DNA from 2 places in the Streptomyces sp. V3I8 genome. Region 1 is predicted to be linked to the other one. Evidence: predicted binding sites of a transcription regulator. Region 1 holds the regulator's gene; the other holds the start of a gene.
What was found. Region 1 encodes HrcA, which represses chaperone genes, less so after heat shock. Its sites were predicted from a motif close to TTNGCACTCNGNNNNNCNGAGTGCNAA; they were not measured.
Positions count from the first base shown of each region.

Region 2: a site for HrcA is predicted at 2,704-2,730, ahead of groL (chaperonin GroEL). Genes of this name have one in related genera too.

Region 1 covers NZ_JAUSZL010000002.1:5,813,965-5,823,183, reverse strand. The annotation lists gene QFZ75_RS25825 (S41 family peptidase) at 1-3,194, opposite strand, end outside; gene QFZ75_RS25820 (hypothetical protein) at 3,240-3,731, opposite strand; gene QFZ75_RS25815 (16S rRNA (uracil(1498)-N(3))-methyltransferase) at 3,873-4,619, opposite strand; gene QFZ75_RS25810 (nitronate monooxygenase) at 4,616-5,707, opposite strand; gene dnaJ (molecular chaperone DnaJ) at 5,806-6,945, opposite strand; gene hrcA (heat-inducible transcriptional repressor HrcA) at 6,946-7,962, opposite strand; gene QFZ75_RS25795 (MBL fold metallo-hydrolase) at 8,211-8,957, shown strand; gene QFZ75_RS25790 (DUF3097 domain-containing protein) at 9,072-9,219, shown strand, end outside.
Region 2 covers NZ_JAUSZL010000002.1:3,968,810-3,978,028, reverse strand. The annotation lists SAM riboswitch class I at 1-112, shown strand, start outside; gene thrC (threonine synthase) at 130-1,455, shown strand; gene QFZ75_RS17420 (ubiquitin-like small modifier protein 1) at 1,556-1,831, shown strand; gene QFZ75_RS17415 (cold-shock protein) at 2,306-2,512, shown strand; gene groL (chaperonin GroEL) at 2,892-4,520, shown strand; gene QFZ75_RS17405 (NADH:flavin oxidoreductase) at 4,778-5,920, shown strand; gene QFZ75_RS17400 (NmrA/HSCARG family protein) at 6,006-6,941, opposite strand; gene QFZ75_RS17395 (TetR/AcrR family transcriptional regulator) at 7,049-7,618, shown strand; gene QFZ75_RS17390 (hypothetical protein) at 7,777-8,025, shown strand; gene QFZ75_RS17385 (hypothetical protein) at 8,111-8,719, opposite strand; gene murQ (N-acetylmuramic acid 6-phosphate etherase) at 8,860-9,219, opposite strand, start outside.

The sequences.
Region 1 (9,219 bases):
CGGATCGCCGCGTCGAGCTGGACGTCCCGCCCGGCGGCGTGGTCCTGCGGCGCCTGGACGACCTCGACGTCCGGATCGACGCCGTGGTTCTCCACGCCCCACTCGTAACCCTCCAGCCAGAACGCGTACTTGGGCTGGGTGACGAGCGTCCCGTCGACCAGCCGGTACCGGCTGTCGATCCCGATGACGCCGCCCCACGTACGCGTACCGACGACGGGTCCGATCCCGAGCGCCTTGATCGCCGCGTTCACGATGTCCCCGTCCGAGCCGGAAAACTCGTTGGCGACCGCGACGACGGCCCCGCGGGGCGCGTCCTCCGGATAACTGGTCGGCCGCATCCCGCGGGCGAGGTCCCAGCCCACGATGCGCCGGGCCAGCTTCTCGACGACGAGCTGCGAGGTGTGCCCGCCGCGGTTCTCGCGGACGTCCACCACGAGCCCCTCGCGCGCCACCTCGATCCGCAGGTCGCGGTGGATCTGGGCCCAGCCGGGCGCCTGCATGTCGGGCACGTGCAGGTACCCGAGCCGGCCGCCGGACTTCTCGTGCACGTAGGCGCGCCGGTCGGCGACCCACGCGTGGTAGCGCAGCGGTTCCTCGTCGGACACCGGTACCACCACCGCGTGCCGCGGATCACCGCCGCCCGCCGGGGAGATGGTGAGTTCGACGGGCTTGCCGGCCGTGCCGACGAGCAGCGGCGCGGGCCCCGCGACCGGGTCGACGGGCCGCCCGGAGACGGCCACGACGGCGTCCCCCGCGCGCACCGCGACGCCGGGTGCCGCGAGCGGCGACTGCGCGTCGGGGTCGGAGGTCTCCGACGGCAGGATGCGGTCGATGCGCCACCGGGGTGTCCCTTGCGGGCCGTCGTCGTGGCGGGAGATGTCGGCGCCGAGCAGCCCCTGCCGGTCCCCGCCGCCGAACCCGCCGCGCGGCATGACGTACGCGTGCGAGGTGCCGAGTTCGCCCTGCACCTCCCAGAGCAGGTCGACGAGGTCGTCGTGGGTGGCGACCCGGCCGAGGACGGGCCGGTAGCGGTCCAGGACGCCGTCCCAGTCGGTGCCGCCCAGGTCGGGGCGCCAGAAGTTGTCGCGCATGAGGCGGCCGGTCTCGTCGTACATCTGGCGCCACTCGGCGGCCGGGTCGACGTTCTGGCGGATGCGCGACAGGTCGACGGTGATGTTGGTGTCGCTCTCGTCGTCGTTCGAGGCGCGCCGGTCGCTGGGGACGACCTTGAGCTTGTGGTCGGTCCACAGCAGGAGCCGCTTGCCGTCACCGGTGACCAGGAAGCTGTCGGCGTCCGAGGCGAGGTGTTCGAGGCGCTGCTGGACGAGGTCGTAGCGCTCCAGGTCGGTCTTCGGGTCCGGGGCGTCGGGGGTGGCCCTGGACGCCCCGAGGACGCCGCGCACCGGGTGCCGCAGCCACAGCAGCCCGTCCTTGGCGGCCTTGAGGCCCGTGTAGCTGGCGGCCTCCACGGGGAGCGGCACGATGCGGTCGCCGAGCCCGTCGAGGTCGATCCGGGTGGCCGGCGAGCCCTCGCTGTCGGGCGTCTCGTCCTTGTCGGGCGCCTCGAAGGGGCGGCCGTGCCGCTGCGGGCCGAAGGGTGAGGGGGTGGTGGCGGCGAGGGTGATGAGGTGCGGCCGGGAGCCGCCGACGAAGGCCAGGTCGAAGACGTGCTCGTCGTAGACGGGGTCGAAGGAGCGCGCGGACAGGAACGCGAGGTGCTTGCCGTCGAGCGTGAACGCCGGCGCGTAGTCGCGGAACCGCAGCGGTGTCGCCTCGGTCACCGACAGGTCGGCGGTGTTGGCGAGCTTGAGCTGGCGCAGCGGGCGCGGGCCGGGGTGCGACCAGGCCAGCCAGGCCGAGTCGGGTGAGAAGACGAGCCCGGAGACCTCGCCGTCCTCGCTGCGGTCGACCTCCCGGACCTCGCCGGTCTCCCGCTCGACGAGCAGCACGCGGCCGTCGTGCGAGGCGACCGCGACCCGGCTGCCGTCGGGGGCCACCGCGAGCCCGAGCACGCGCCCCAGCTGTCCGGCGGCGAGCCTGCGCGGGGTGGCGCCCGGTGCCGCGCCCGTCGCCGGGGCGAACTCCAGCGCGTCGTCGCCCTCCGCGTCGGTCACCCACACCACGTGCTCCTCGCCGTCGGCGCGGAAGGTGCGGGGCAGTCTGGCCCGTACGCCCGGTTCGGCGGCGAGCGCGCGGGTGGGGCCCGAGCGGTGGGTGACCCAGTGGACGGCGCCGCGCACGGAGACCGCGCTGCCGCGTCCGGTGTGGTCGGGGGCGGCGGACCCGAACCAGCGGGACGCGTTCACCGGGTGGGGCTGCAGGTCGACGCGCTGTCCGCCGAGCCGGATGTCGAGCAGCCGCGGCTCGGCCCCGTCGAGGTCGTCGAGGATCCACAGCTGCCCGGCGGACGCGTACACGACCCGGCTGCCGTCGGTGGCGGCGTGCCGGGCGTAGAAGCCTTCGATGCCGGTGTGCCGCCGCAGGTCGGACCCGTCGGCGAGGGAGGAGTACACGGCCCCCACGCCTTCGTGGTCGGAGAGGAGGACGACCCGCTCCCCCACCCACGACGGGTACTCCAGGTTCCCGTCGAGGTCGGCGTGCAGCCGTACGAACTCCCCGGCCTCCCCCTCGCCCTCGCGGTCGATCCACAGCTTTCCCGCGGTGCCGCCCCGGTAGCGCTTCCACCAGGCGGCCTCGCGTCCCATGGGCGCGGACAGCAGAACGGTCCCGGGACCGCCCTGGGCCACGTCGCCGACGGGTCCGTACGGGAGGGTGGCCGCGGGTCCGCCGTCGAGCGGGACGGCGCGGGCCCAGCTGCGGCGCAGGCTCGCCTGGCCCTGTGTGCTGAGCGCGAGCACCTCGCCCCGCGGGGTCCAGCCGCGCACCTGGGTCCGCCAACTGCCCCAGTACGTCAGGCGTTCGACGGAGCCCCCGTCGACGGGGGCGATGTACACCTCGGGGGCGCCGTCGCGGGTCGAGGTCCAGGCGACGGTCGTCCCGTCCGGGGAGATCCGTGGATGGTTCACCGGGACGTTGTCGGCGCTGACGCGCCAGGCCCGGCCGCCGTCGAGCGGCGCGACCCAGACGTCGTCCTCGGCCGTGAAGGTGATCAACTCACCGTGCAGGTGCGGGTACCGGAGATACGCGGACGGCTGGGTGGTCGCGTCGGACGCGGCGGATGCAGGCTGTTTCACCCGATCACCCTATGCAGCCGTCCCGTCCGCGGCCAGAGCCCCTGATCACTTCCCCTGGAAGCAGGAGCAGGTGGGATCGGGGAACCGGGTCACCGTCTCGGTGACGGTGACGGTCGCTCCCGGGCCGCCCGGCGGAGTCGTCCTGTTGCCGGCGGGCTGCGTGCCGGCCCGGCAATTGCCGAGGACGTTCAGCCGGAACACCTCTTTGCCGCCCACCGTGGCGGTGAGGTCGCCCCGTACGCAGGTGCCGTTGACCTCCTGCGTGACCTTGCCCTTGATGCCGATGTCCTGGCCGTCGCCGGTCTCGCCCGTGCAGTTGACGGACGCCACGCTGTTGACGCTCGGCGAGGTGACCGTCCGGCCGTCCTTCTCGCCGTACGTGGCGGTGCAGGTGAGCCACTGCACGTCGACGCCCCGCTTCTCCAGCTCGCTGGTGCCCTTCTGGTCGGTGGTGATCGCCACGGCGGCGGTGCTCATGCCGTTGCCCGGTTCGCACGCGACCAGGGTGAACGCTGCCGCGACGGCGGCCAGGGCCATGGCCGGACCGCGATGCCGTATACGCCTCATTGCCCCCATGCACGTCAGCGTGCCACTACCGGCCGCCGCCCGGTAGGCCTCATGCGGCCACGCTCCACTCGAACGGATGACCGCTCCCGCCCGGGACGGGGCGAGGAGGGGTCAGGACCAGCGGCCCGTGCGGCCCAGCAGCAGCGCCACCGCCGCGGTTCCGGCGGTGGACGTGCGCAGCACACTGCGCCCCAGCCGGCAGACCACGGCACCGGCCGACGTGAACAGCTCCAACTCCTCGGGGGAGACGCCCCCTTCGGGGCCGACGACGAGCACGATCTCCCCGCTGGAGGGCAGTTCGACCGTCGCGAGCGGCTCCCCCGGGTGGGCCCGGTCCTCGTGCAGCACCGCGGCGAACTCCGCTTTGGCGAGAAACGCGGCAACCTGCTTGCTCGTCATCGCGTCCGCGACCTCCGCGAACCGCACCCGCCGCGACTGCTTGCCCGCCTCGCGGGCGGTCGCCCGCCACTTCCCGAGGGCCTTCACCCCCCGCTCGCCCCGCCACTGCGTGACGCAACGGGACGCCGACCAGGGGACGATCGCGTCGACGCCGGTCTCCGACATGGTCTCGACGGCGAGTTCACCCCGGTCGCCCTTGGGCAGCGCCTGCACGACGGTGATGCGGGGCGCCGGCACGGGCTCCTCGTGCACGGTGTGGAGGTCCGCGACGACGAGCCGGTCCTTGCCCTCGGCCGTCATGACGACGCCCTCGGCCCAGCGGCCGCGCCCGTCGGTGAGGACCACGTCCTCGCCGGTCCGCAGCCGCTTCACGGACACGGCGTGCCGCCCCTCGGGCCCGTCCAGCACGAACTGCGGCCCGCCGGGCACCTCGTCCACCACGAACACCGGCGCGGTCATCGCCCGACGCCTCCGCCCGTGCCCGGCTCGTCCGACAACGCTGTCCTGGCGGACGCGAGTTCGGCCGCCAGCACCTCCACCAGCTGCCCGGCCGGCAGCTCACGGGCGAGCCGGTGGCCCTGTCCCGCCCACAGCGCCATCCCCTGCGCGTCCCCGGCCTTGGCGGCCGCCTTGCGCAGCCCGGAGGTGAGGTGGTGCACCTCCGGGTAGGCGGCGGGCGCGTACGGCCCGTGCTCACGCATGAAGCGGTTCATCAGCCCCCGGGCGGGCCGGCCGGAGAACGCCCGCGTCAACTGGGTCCGTACGAAGAGGGGGTTGGTCAGCGCCTGCTTGTGGAGGGGGCTGGCGCCGGACTCCGGGGTGGCGAGGAAGGCCGTGCCCAGCTGGGCGGCGCTCGCGCCGGCGGCGAGCACGGCGGCGATCTGGCTGCCGCGCATGATGCCGCCGGCCGCGACGATCGGGATCTGCACGGTCTCGCGGACCAGCGCGACGAGCGACAGCAGCCCGATGCCGGAGCCGTCGGCCTCGGGGTTGTCGCGGTGGGTGCCCTGGTGCCCGCCGGCCTCGACGCCCTGCACGATCACGGCGTCGGCGCCCGCCCACTGCACGGCCTGCGCCTCCTCGGCGGTGGTCGCCGTGACCAGGGTCAGCGTGCCGGCCCGGCTCAGCGAGTCCAGGACGTCGCGCGTGGGGCAGCCGAAGTGGAAGGAGACGACCGGCACCGGGTTGTCGAGGAGGACGGCGAGCTTGGCGTCGTAGCCGTCGTCGCGTCCGCTGTCGGGATCGCCCAGTTCGGTCTGGTACCAGGAGGACTCACCGGCGAGCTGGTGGGCGTACACCTCGACGGCGGCCCGGTCGGCCTGCTCCGGCTGCGGCATGAACAGGTTCACGCCGAACGGCCGGCTCGTGGCCGCGCGCAGCTGCTTGATGTCCTGGTACATGCCGTCGGCCGTCTTGTACCCGGCGGCGAGGAAGCCGAGCCCCCCGGCCTCGGACACGGCCGCGGCGAGCTGCGGCACCGAGACGCCGCCGGCCATCGGGGCCTGCACGATCGGGAGGGGGAGGAGATCGGTCAGCGCGGAGGACATGACGGCATGTTGTCACGTCCTCCGTACAAGTCCGAATCCGGCCGACCGCCGGGCATAAGCCACGGGAGCCGTCCCGCGCCGAGCCCGGCGCCCGCCCCTCAGGAACGGCCGTTGAAGGCGTCCTTCAGCCGGGAGAACAAGCCCTGCTGACCGGGCTGGAACTGCCCCGTGGGCCGCTCCTCGCCGCGCAGCTGGGCCAGCTCCCGCAGGACGCGCTCCATCTCGGGATCGAGCTTCGTCGGCGTCATGACCTCGACGTGCACGATGAGGTCGCCGCGCCCGCCGCCGCGCAGATGCGTGACGCCGCGCGTGTGCAGCGGGATCGACTGCCCCGACTGCGTACCCGGACGGATGTCGACCTCTTCGAGCCCGTCGAGCGTCTCCAGCGGCACCTTCGTGCCCAGCGCCGCCGCGGTCATCGGGATGGTGACCGTGCAGTGCAGATCGTCGCCGCGCCGCTGGAACATGTTGTGCGGCAGCTCGTGGATCTCGACGTACAGGTCGCCGGCGGGGCCGCCGCCGGGGCCGACCTCGCCCTCGCCCGCGAGCTGGATCCGGGTGCCGTTGTCGACACCGGCCGGGATCTTCACGGTCAGGGTCCGGCGCGAGCGCACCCGTCCGTCGCCCGCGCACTCGGGGCACGGCGTCGGGACGACCGTCCCGAAGCCCTGGCACTGCGGGCACGGCCGGGACGTCATGACCTGGCCCAGGAAGGACCGCGTGACCTGGGACACCTCGCCGCGGCCGCGGCACATGTCGCAGGTCTGCGCGGAGGTGCCCGGCGCCGCGCCCTCACCGCTGCACGTGGTGCAGACGACGGCCGTGTCGACCTGTATGTCCTTCGTGGTGCCGAAGGCCGCCTCGTCGAGTTCGATCTCCAGCCGGATCATCGCGTCCTGGCCGCGCCGGGTGCGCGACCGCGGACCCCGCTGCGACGCCGTGCCGAAGAACGCGTCCATGATGTCCGAGAAGTTCCCGAAGCCGCCCGCGCCGAAGCCGCCCGCGCCGGCGCCGCCCGCCTGGGACAGCGGGTCGCCGCCGAGGTCGTAGACCTGCTTCTTCTGCGGGTCCGACAGGACCTCGTACGCGGCGTTGATCTCCTTGAAGCGCTCCTGCGTCTTGGGATCGGGATTGACATCCGGGTGCAGCTCGCGGGCGAGCCGCCGGAATGCCTTCTTGATCTCGTCCTGGGACGCGTCGCGGCGCACGCCGAGTACGGCGTAGTAGTCCGTGGCCACTTACGACTCCGCCAGGATCTGTCCTACGTACCGTGCCACCGCTCGTACCGCTCCCATCGTTCCGGGGTAATCCATGCGCGTCGGTCCGACCACGCCGAGTTTGGCGACTGCTTCGCCGCCCGAACCGTAGCCGACCGAGACCACAGAAGTGGAGTTGAGTCCCTCATGGGCGTTCTCGTGACCGATCCGTACGGCCATGCCCGAATCATTGACCTCACCGAGGAGCTTGAGGAGCACGACCTGCTCCTCCAGCGCCTCGAGCACCGGACGGATGGTGAGGGGAAAATCATGTCCGAAGCGCGTCAGGTTGGCGGTACCGCCGATCATCAGCCGCTCCTCGGTCTCCTCGACGAGGGTCTCCAGCAGGGTGGAGAGCACCGTCGCGACCGTCCCCCGGTCCTCCGCCTCGAAGGCGTCGGGGAGATCCTGCACCAGTTGCGGGACATCCGCGAAACGGCGCCCCGTGATCCGGCTGTTGAGCCGCGCGCGCAGATCCGCCGCGGAGGCCTCCCCGAAGGGGGCCGGGCAGTCCACCATGCGCTGCTCGACGCGCCCGGTGTCCGTGATCAGTACGAGCATGACGCGGGCCGGGGCCAGCGACAGGAGCTCCACGTGACGCACGGTCGAGCGGGTGAGCGAGGGGTACTGGACGACGGCCACCTGCCGGGTGAGCTGCGCGAGGAGCCGCACGGTCCGCCCGACGACGTCGTCGAGATCGACGGCGGCGTCCAGGAAGTGGTGGATCGCCCGCTTCTCCGGCGCGGTCATCGGCTTGACGCCCGCGAGTCTGTCGACGAAGAGCCGGTAGCCCTTGTCCGTGGGGATGCGGCCGGCACTGGTGTGCGGCTGCGCGATGTATCCCTCGTCCTCGAGGACCGCCATGTCGTTGCGGACGGTCGCCGGGGACACGCCCAGCCGGTGGCGCTCGGTGAGCGCCTTGGAACCGACCGGTTCCTCCGTGCCCACGTAGTCCTGGACGATGGCGCGCAGCACTTCGAGTCTGCGTTCACTGAGCATCGCGCACACCTCCCGTGGTCTTCCGCGCGGTCGTCGGTCGTCTGTCGGTCGTCTTCGGTGTCCTCGTCTGGCACTCAGCGAGCGCGAGTGCCAGCATCCCCGCGCCAAGTGTACGGCCGGTGGGTACGGCACGGGCAAGGGCGGGCCTGCGATGTGGTGACGCCGGGCACATCGGGGACGGCGACGTGTACGAGGCTGTCCCGCTCTGTCGGGAACATGCGGGTGCGCTCTGCCGCTAGCGTCGGCCCATGAGGGTGACATGGGAAGAGGGCGGGCGCGGCGGGTCCGGCTGGGAGGGGCTCTCCCCGGACGTGGGGCGGTGCCGGCTGCCGGTCTGGGACTGCACCGCCGGACTGGTGGCGGGCGAGGACGCGGCGCTGCTGGTCGACGCGGGGTCGAGCGTGCGGGAGGGCGCGTGGCTGCGCGCGCGGGCGCGCCGCCTGCTGGGCGGCGGGCACGTCACGCATCTCGCGCTCACCCACCCGCACTTCGACCACGTCTTCGGGGCGGCGGCGTTCCCGGGCGCCGAGGTGTTCGGCGCGGCGGGCATCGAGCGCGTCCTCGGCGACGGGCGGGAGGAACTGCGCGCGGACGCCGTGCGCAACGGCGCCGATCCGCGCGGGGCGGCCGACGCGGCCGGGCTGCTGGTCCGGCCGCGGCACCTCGTCGCCGACGAGCACGCGCTCGACCTGGGCGGCGGTCTGCGGGCCCTGCTGGCGAACGTGGGCCCCGGGCACACCGGCCACGACCTGGCGGTCCTGGTGACCGGCGGTGGTTCGCCGGCGATCGTCTTCTGCGGCGACCTGGTCGAGGAGTCCGGTGAGCCCCAGGCGGGACCCGACGCCGTGCCCGCCCACTGGCCCGCGGCGCTGGACCGCCTGCTGGCCCTCGGGGGCGAGGACGCGGTGTACGTGCCGGGGCACGGGGCGGTGGTGGACGCGGCGTTCGTCCGGGCCCAACGCGACGCGCTGGCACACCGCTTCGACGTGCCGTGAACCGGCGGCGCGGCATCGCGTGAGGCGGCGCCGCGGCGTGCCGTGGACGTCGCTCCGGCGTGTCGCGGGGGGTGTCGGCGCACCCGGCCGCGCACTTCTCCTATCGTCATCAGAATGCGCCAGTACTCAGCGGACCTGACCCCCGCGTGGAAGAAGTCCCGGCCCGTGCCCGAGGTCGCGGCGGAGCCGGGACTCGTGGTCGAGGAGCCCGGGACCGGGTTCTGCGGTGCCGTGATCCGCTGCGAGGCCGGCACGGTCACGC
Region 2 (9,219 bases), 1.8 Mb from region 1:
AACCCTCCAGCCGGTCTCGTCCTGGTCATCGCCGATCAGCGCAGCGAGGCTCCCGGCTCGGGAAGGTGCCAAATCCGTCTCACGGCGAAGTGCGCCGTGAGGAAGATGAGGAGAAAGGGCCTCGCCTCCATGGCTGCGCAGACTGTTGCAAGCACCACGAATGCAACCACCACGAACCCCACCGCCCCCGCCGCGGACTCCGTCGACCTCGGCCCGGCCGCCGCGCTGTCCTGCCGCGAGTGCGGCCACCGCGTCCCGCTCGGTCCGGTCTTCGCCTGCGAGGAGTGTTTCGGCCCGCTGGAGATCGCGTACGACTTCTCGGGCTACGACACCGAAGAGCTCCGCAAGCGCATCGAGGCGGGCCCCGCGAACATCTGGCGCTACGCGCCGCTGCTGCCCGTCCCCGCGGACGTCGCCGACAAGCCGAACATCAACCCCGGCTGGACCAAGCTCGTCCAGGCCGACAACCTGGCGCGCGAGCTGGGCGTCGACGCCGGCAAGCTCTTCGTGAAGGACGACTCCGGCAATCCGACGCACTCCTTCAAGGACCGGGTCGTCGCCCAGGCGCTGGAGGCCGCGCGCGCGTTCGGCTTCACCACGCTCTCCTGCTCCTCCACCGGCAACCTCGCGGGCGCGGTGGGCGCCGCCGCCGCGCGGGCGGGCCTGCGCTCGTGCGTGTTCATCCCGCACGACCTGGAGCAGGGCAAGGTCGTCATGGCCGCGGTCTACGGCGGCGAGCTCGTCGGCATCGAGGGCAACTACGACGACGTGAACCGCTTCTGCTCCGAGCTGATCGGCGACCCGGCCGGCGAGGGCTGGGGCTTCGTCAACGTCAACCTGCGGCCGTACTACGCGGAGGGGTCCAAGACCCTGGCGTACGAGATCTGCGAGCAGCTCGGCTGGCGGCTGCCGGACCAGCTGGTCGTGCCGATCGCCTCCGGCTCGCAGCTCACGAAGATCGACAAGGGCCTGAAGGAACTGATCGCGCTGGGCCTCGTCGAGGACCGGCCGTACAAGATCTTCGGCGCCCAGGCCGAGGGCTGCTCGCCGGTGTCCGTCGCGTACAAGGCCGGGCACGACGTCGTACGGCCGCAGAAGCCGGACACGATCGCCAAGTCGCTGGCGATCGGCAACCCGGCCGACGGCCCGTACGTGCTCGACATCGCCCGCCGAACCGGGGGCGCGGTGGAGGACGTGGACGACGTCCAGATCGTCGACGCGATCAAGCTGCTGGCGCGGACCGAGGGCATCTTCGCGGAGACCGCCGGCGGGGTGACGGTGGGCGTGGCGAAGAAGCTGATCGAGAGCGGTCTGCTGGACCCGGCCCTGACGACCGTCGTCCTCAACACCGGGGACGGTCTGAAGACCCTGGACGCGGTCGCGTCCGACACCGGGCTCACCGCGACCATCCGCCCGAACCTCGACTCCTTCCACGAGGCCGGGCTCGGTTCCTAGCCGCTGTCCGCACGCCGCGGGCCGGTGAGGGCCGGCCGCGCGGTTCCCCGCGCCCCCCGACGGGGCGCCCTGCACCCAGCCACACCCGACGGAGGTCCCCGTGAGCGTCAACGTCCGTATCCCCACCATCCTGCGTACCTACACGGGTGGGCAGGCCGAGGTGGCCGCCGAAGGGGCGACCCTCGGTGATGTCATCGCCGACCTGGAGAAGAACCACACCGGGATCGCGGCCCGGGTCCTGGACGACCAGGGGAAGCTGCGGCGGTTCGTCAACGTGTACGTGAACGACGACGACGTCCGGTTCGAGCAGGGCCTGGAGACGGCCACGCCGGACGGCGCCGGCGTCTCGATCATCCCGGCGGTCGCCGGAGGCTGAGGGTCCGCCGCGGTGGCCGGAGGCCGGAACCGGCGCGCCGACCGGAATTACCCCACGTGACGCCGAACACGCAGAGTTCATCGAATTGCCCCCTCCGTGAGAGAAGCGGAGGGGGCAATTCTGTATGGTTGAGCGAGGTACAGTTGGGGAAGCTGCTTCGTTCCGCCCGCCCGACCTCTGTGAGTCCGCGCCCGGAGCCCGACAAGAAGCGGCCAAAGTACCCGGTCCTTTCAAGCCGTATATGGCAATTCCCGGGCCCGACTTGCCCTGAATCTTCTTGAATCCTTCACATATTTCCGATCAGCCGCGCCCGGAATTCTCGTCGGATTGACCTGTTGCAGAGGGCAGTTGGACGGATACATTCGGCCGCGGTCGACGCGTTCCGGCGCACACCCCCAACCGTTGGGGGGTGAGGTCTGACCCGGATCCGCGAAGTGCGGGTCTGTGCAAGGGCCAGTAATAGGGGAGTTAGGCATGGCTCAGGGCACCGTCAAATGGTTCAACGCGGAGAAGGGGTACGGCTTCATCGCGGTCGACGGTGGTGCGGATGTTTTCGTCCACTACAGCGCGATTCAGATGGACGGCTACCGCACCCTGGAAGAGGGTCAGCGGGTCGATTTCGAGATCTCGCAAGGCCAGAAGGGGCCGCAGGCGGACATGGTCCGTCTGGCGACCGGCTGAAGCACGCGCCGACTTACTGCAGCGACGTTCTTCTCCGAAGGGCCCGCACCTCCCGGGTGCGGGCCCTTCGGCATGCCCGGGGCGGTCCTCCGGTGCCCCCGGCGCGGGTGCCGGCGGGCCGGAACGCCGACAGCATGATCATCGACTCCCCGTCGCCGCACCCGCTCCCACCTGCGGATCATCGAGAGGCGCTTGCACTCTCATGGGTCGAGTGCTAATCATTGCGTTAGCACTCTGAAGGTGAGAGTGACAACGAGGACCGGGTCGGTGAGGCCCGCAGGCCAGGTGGGGCAAGGAACCACCGAGGTCGGCAGGCCGTCCGTCGCGGGCGCAGGCGCGGTCCTGGAGATTCCACCCCAGTCCGGGAGGACCACTTCACATGGCCAAGATCATCGCGTTCGACGAGGAGGCACGGCGCGGTCTCGAGCGCGGGATGAACCAGCTCGCCGACGCCGTCAAGGTCACCCTTGGTCCCAAGGGTCGCAACGTCGTCCTCGAGAAGAAGTGGGGCGCCCCCACGATCACCAACGATGGTGTTTCCATCGCCAAGGAGATCGAGCTCGAGGACCCGTACGAGAAGATCGGCGCCGAGCTGGTCAAGGAAGTCGCCAAGAAGACGGACGACGTCGCCGGTGACGGAACGACCACCGCGACCGTTCTCGCCCAGGCGCTGGTCCGCGAGGGCCTGCGCAACGTAGCCGCCGGCGCCAACCCGATGGCTCTCAAGCGCGGTATCGAGAAGGCCGTCGAGGCCGTCTCCGGTGCCCTGCTGGAGCAGGCGAAGGATGTCGAGACCAAGGAGCAGATCGCTTCGACGGCCTCCATCTCCGCCGCCGACACCCAGATCGGCGAGCTCATCGCCGAGGCGATGGACAAGGTCGGCAAGGAAGGCGTCATCACGGTCGAGGAGTCCCAGACCTTCGGTCTGGAGCTCGAGCTCACCGAGGGCATGCGCTTCGACAAGGGCTACATCTCGGCGTACTTCGCCACCGACATGGAGCGTATGGAGGCCGTCCTCGACGACCCGTACATCCTGATCGCCAACTCGAAGATCGCCAACGTCAAGGACCTGCTCCCGCTCCTCGAGAAGGTCATGCAGGGCGGCAAGCCGCTGCTGATCATCGCCGAGGACGTCGAGGGCGAGGCGCTGTCGACGCTGGTCGTCAACAAGATCCGTGGCACCTTCAAGTCCGTCGCCGTCAAGGCCCCGGGCTTCGGTGACCGCCGCAAGGCCATGCTCGGCGACATCGCCATCCTCACGGGCGGCGAGGTCATCTCCGAGGAGGTCGGCCTGAAGCTGGAGAACGCGGGTCTGGACCTGCTGGGCCGTGCCCGCAAGGTCGTCATCACCAAGGACGAGACCACGATCGTGGACGGCTCCGGCTCCGCCGACCAGGTCCAGGGCCGGGTCAACCAGATCCGTGCCGAGATCGAGAACTCCGACTCGGACTACGACCGCGAGAAGCTCCAGGAGCGTCTGGCGAAGCTGGCCGGCGGCGTGGCCGTCATCAAGGCCGGTGCCGCCACGGAGGTCGAGCTCAAGGAGCGCAAGCACCGCATCGAGGACGCCGTCCGCAACGCGAAGGCGGCCGTCGAGGAGGGCATCGTCGCCGGTGGTGGCGTGGCCCTGCTCCAGGCCTCCTCGGTGTTCGAGAAGCTCGAGCTCACGGGTGACGAGGCGACCGGCGCCAACGCCGTGAAGCTCGCCCTGGAGGCCCCGCTCAAGCAGATCGCCGTCAACGGTGGTCTCGAGGGTGGCGTCATCGTCGAGAAGGTCCGCAACCTGCCCGTCGGCCACGGCCTGAACGCCGCGACCGGTGAGTACGTGGACATGATCGCCGAGGGCATCATCGACCCGGCGAAGGTCACGCGTTCCGCCCTGCAGAACGCCGCCTCCATCGCCGCGCTGTTCCTCACCACCGAGGCCGTCATCGCCGACAAGCCGGAGAAGGCCTCGGCCGGTGCCGGCGCCGGTGGCGGCATGCCGGGCGGTGACATGGACTTCTGAGCCCCGGCTCGGTAGTCCACGGCTCGCGGTTCGCAGCCGGTAGTACGCGCAGGAGGGCGGTACCCCGTTCCGGGGGTGCCGCCCTTCGGCGTGTCCGGGGTCACAGCGGTGTGCGGCGGCCCGGTGGAATGTCCCGATCGCCCGGGCGGTTGCCAGGGGAAGGGTTCATGCGCATGCACATACCCGATGGGATGTGTGCGGGCGATCCCCTGGACCCGCCGACCGTTCGACCACTCCACCCCACGAGGAGCCCCTGCGTGACTGTCGACACCACCGCCTCCGAGTCCGCCTCCGTCTCCCGCGTGGCCGGGATCCTCTCCCGGCCCCTCGCCCTCAACGGCCTGACCGTCCCGAACCGGATCGCGATGGCGCCGATGACCCGGCAGTTCTCGCCGGGCGGCGTCCCCGGGGAGGACGTGGTGTCGTACTACGCGCGCCGGGCCGCCGCCGGGGTCGGCCTCATCGTCACCGAGGGCACGTACGTGGGCCACGAGTCGGCCGGGAACAGCGACCGGGTGCCGCGGTTCCACGGTGCGGAGCAGCTGGCCGGCTGGGCGAAGGTCGCCGAGGGGGTGCACGCGGCGGGCGGGACGATCGTGCCGCAGCTCTGGCACATCGGCATGGTGCGGTCCGCCGGGGAGCCGCCGTTCGCCGACGCGCCCGCGGTCGGCCCCTCCGGGCTGCGTCCCGACGGGACCGCCGGTCAGGGCAAGGAGATGACGCAGGCCGACCTGGACGACGTCATCGGTGCCTTCGCCGAGGCCGCGGCCGCCGCCGAGCGCATCGGCTTCGACGGGGTCGAGCTGCACGGCGCGCACGGCTACCTGCTCGACCAGTTCCTGTGGGCGGGCACGAACCGGCGCACGGACGCGTACGGCGGTGACCTCGTCGCCCGTACGAGGTTCGCGGCGGAGATCGTGGCCGCGGTGCGGGCCGCCGTCTCCCCGGCCTTCCCCGTGATCTTCCGCTACTCGCAGTGGAAGCAGGGCGTCTACAAGGCGCGCCTCGCCGAGACCCCGGCGGAGCTGGAGGCGGTGCTGGCGCCCCTCGCGGCGGCCGGTGTGGACACCTTCCACGCGTCGACGCGGCGCTACTGGCTGCCGGAGTTCGACGGGTCCGGCCTGAACCTGGCCGGCTGGACGAAGAAGCTCACCGGGAAGCCCGTCATCACGGTCGGGTCGGTGGGCCTGGACGGCGACTTCGTCAAGGGCTTCCGCGGCGAGGGTGCCCCGGTCAAGGGCATCGACGACCTGCTCGACCGGCTGGAGAACGAGGAGTTCGACATGATCGCGGTCGGCCGGGCGCTGCTGCAGGACCCGCAGTGGGCGGCGAAGGTGCTGGCGGGGCGGTTCGGTGAACTGGCCCCCTTCGACGCGAAGGCGCTGGGCTCGCTGAGCTGACCGGGATCCGGCACGCGGACACGTCCGCCGCCACGGGAGGGTGGCCCCTGTCGGGGGGCCACCCTCCCGTGGCGACGGGGCGGTGTCAGGCCGCCAGGCGCAGGTGCTGCCGCGTCCACTCCTCGAACGTGGTCAGCGGGATGCCGAACTCCCTGGCGTACTGCGGCCGGGCGGGCTGGCCGGTCACGTTCAGCCGGTCGTGCGAGGCCCCCATCGGCGGCATGCCCGCGGCAAGGGCCTCCTCCTCCGTCATGTCCGGCGCACGCAGGGGTGTCCCCAGGGCCCGGGAGAGGACCTCGGCGATCCGCGTCATCGTCAGGTAGTCGCTCGCCAGCTCCAGTTCGACGCGGTGGAACCGCTCCGGATCGGCGACCGCCGCGGCCGCCGCCGCGCCGATGTCGTCCGTCGCGACGAGGGACAGGTGCGTCGCGGGCCTGAGGACGCTCACGATGCCGCCCTCGACACCGCGCGGGAACAGGAACCCCGTGGACGGGCGGAAGTTGTCCATGAAGAAGCTCGGCTTGAGCAGCGTCCAGCGCGGGAAACCTGCCTCGCGGAGCCGGTCCTGGATCGCGGTCTTGGCTCTCAGGGGAGCCTGCGACGACTTCCACCGGCCCGCTGCCCAGCCGGGGTGCTCGACGTGTTGGCCGGCGCCGCTCACCGACGTGTGCACGAACTGCGGCACGCCCGCCGCCCTGGCGCCCTCGATGAGGTTGACCCCCTGCCGGACCTCTCCCTCGAAGTCGAAGCCGGTTTCGGTGATCCCGGCCATCTGCACGGAGAAGACCGCGCGGGCGCCCTCCGCGGCCCGCGCCACCGAGTCGCGGTCGTGGAGGTCCCCGGTGACCGGTTCCGCGCCGAGCGCCCGGACGGCCCTGGCGCGGGGGGAGGCCGGATCGCGCACCAGGGCCCGCACGGGGACGCCCGCCGCGAGCAGGGCGCGGACGGTGGCTCCGCCCTGCCTGCCGGTCGCGCCGGTGACCAGGACCGGTGCCTGTCCTGTACGGGGATCTGTGGGCATACGGGTGCTCCTTCGAGGCGCCGGCAAAAAAAACGGCGGGGCCCGCCGTTTCCTCTCGGCTAAGATACGGCGGGGCCCGCCATTTAACAACGGACGAGGTGAACGCCATGGTGGAACGCCGGCGTGCGGACGCGAGGCGCAACTACGCGCGCATTCTGACCGTGGCCGAGGAGGAGGTCGCCGCCCACGGGGCCGACGCCTCCCTGGAGCAGATCGCCCGCACCGCGGGGGTCGGGTCCGCCACCGTGCGCCGGCACTTCCCGACGCGTCGCGCGCTGCTCGAAGCGGTGGCGCAGACGCGGATCGCGGCGCTGGGCGTCCGCGCGGACGAGCTGACCGGCCGGGACGACAGCAGGGACGCCCTGCTGGAGTGGCTCGGGGAGGTCGTCGCCTACTGCGTGTCCGCCCGCGGGCTGGCGGTCGCGCTGTCCTACGACGACCCGGCGGCCGACCCGGTGCACGAGAACTCGTGCTCACGGTCCTTGGAGGAGGCGGGCGGCCCGCTGCTCCGGCGCGCCGTGCGGGACGGCGCGGTGGCGGCGGACGTCACGGTCGGCGACCTGATCACGCTGGCGGTCGGCATCGTCCTGGCCACGGAACACCGCGGCGACCCGGCCGCCGAGGCGGACCGGCTGTTCCGGCTGGCCGTGGAGGGGCTGAGCCCGAGGGGGCGATGAGCGGCGGGCCACCGCCGGGCGGGGGCGGACCCGGTGTGCGTGACGCCCTGTCATACAAGCGGGGTTGTCGGGACGCTGTCTATGGCCAGGTCGGCGGGGTAGTGGCAACTCTGTGTGAGAAGACCAGCACTCACAGTTGAGGAAGTGACGTGATGGACATGACGTCGAGTGAGCGGGCGCGGCCGGCGCGGGGGGCGGCGGACGAACCGTGCGGGGCGTACGTGATCGACGTACGCGACGGGCGGATCGGACAGGTCGTGGGACGCGAGGACGGTTGCGTGCGGCTGCGGCCCGTGGGCGGCGGACGGGAGTGGGACTGTCCGCCGGGCGCGGTGGGCGAGGCCTCGGCGGGCGAGGTGCTGCTGGCCCGGGTGCGGCGGATCAACCAGGAGGGGCGATTGCCGTGACCCGCGCCGGCCGGGGCCCGGGCGACTCCGTGGAGCGGACCGGGAAAGGCCGCGGGCCGCTCGGGGGAGGCGCGGACCACCGGTCCTACAGGTTGCCCATCGGCTCGATGTCGATCTTCACCGGGGTGCCCCAGATGCGCAGCACCTCGTAGTCCGTGAACTCGTGGACCAGGCGGTAGGCCATGCTCGGGCGCGGGCCGCGGCGCTGCGCCGCGAGGTACAGCTCGGCCTCCTGCTTGTCGCGGCGGGGCGTGCCGCAGAGCTGCCAGGTCTGGCCGGTCCACATCTCGGGGAGCCAGCGCTGCTGGGGCACGGGCCGGTCGCCGCGGACGCCGTAGCGGGATGTCGTACGCTCCCCGCCGCCCGGGGCGGCCGGGCGGCTCTGCGGGTAGGAATCCTGGTAGGAGTCCTGGAACGAGTCGTTCACCTTCGAGCGGCGGGCGAGGCGGCGCCGGGTCTCGCAGAGCAGGCACAGGTCCGCGGCGTCCTCGTCGACCGGACCCGTGGGGTGCTCCGCGCAGCGGGTGGTGGGCGCGGCCGTGGTGACGGTCTCCTCCAGGAGGTCGAGGGCGCGCTTCAGATCCGCCTTCACCTCGTGGAGCTTGGCGTCCGGCATCTCGGTGGAGAGGGCGTCCCCGTGCTCCCCGAGCACGCGGAGGGCTCTGCCCAGAGCGGTCAATTGCGCGTGGTTCACGGTGTCGGGTCCCTTCCGATCGGCCTGCCCAGCGTCGCACGTCCCACTGACAGGACGCGGGGCGGCCACGCGCCCCGGGAAGGACGAAGGACTGTGCCGTTCTCCGCGGCGCGGCGCCCAGGACCGTGTCCGGGGGCCGGTCACGGGCTCCGTTCCGCCGCCGCGGCCAGAGCCGCGCGCAGGTGGCCGTCCGTCTCCTTCAGGAGCTCGGCGGCGGTGGGGGCGTCCACGGCGGCCAGGATCGTCAGGATCGCGTTCTTCACCTCGCCGTCCGTCGCGGACAGCGCCGCCTCGATCTCCCCGTCGTCGGCGCCGGTGGCGAGGGCGACGATACGGCGGGAGCGGGCCCGGAGCTTCTCGTTCGAGGCACGTACGTCGACCATCAGATTCCCGTACGTCTTGCCCAGGCGGATCATCGTGATCGTCGAGAACATGTTGAGGACGAGCTTCTGCGCCGTGCCCGCCTTCAGGCGGGTGGAGCCCGTGAGCAGCTCGGGCCC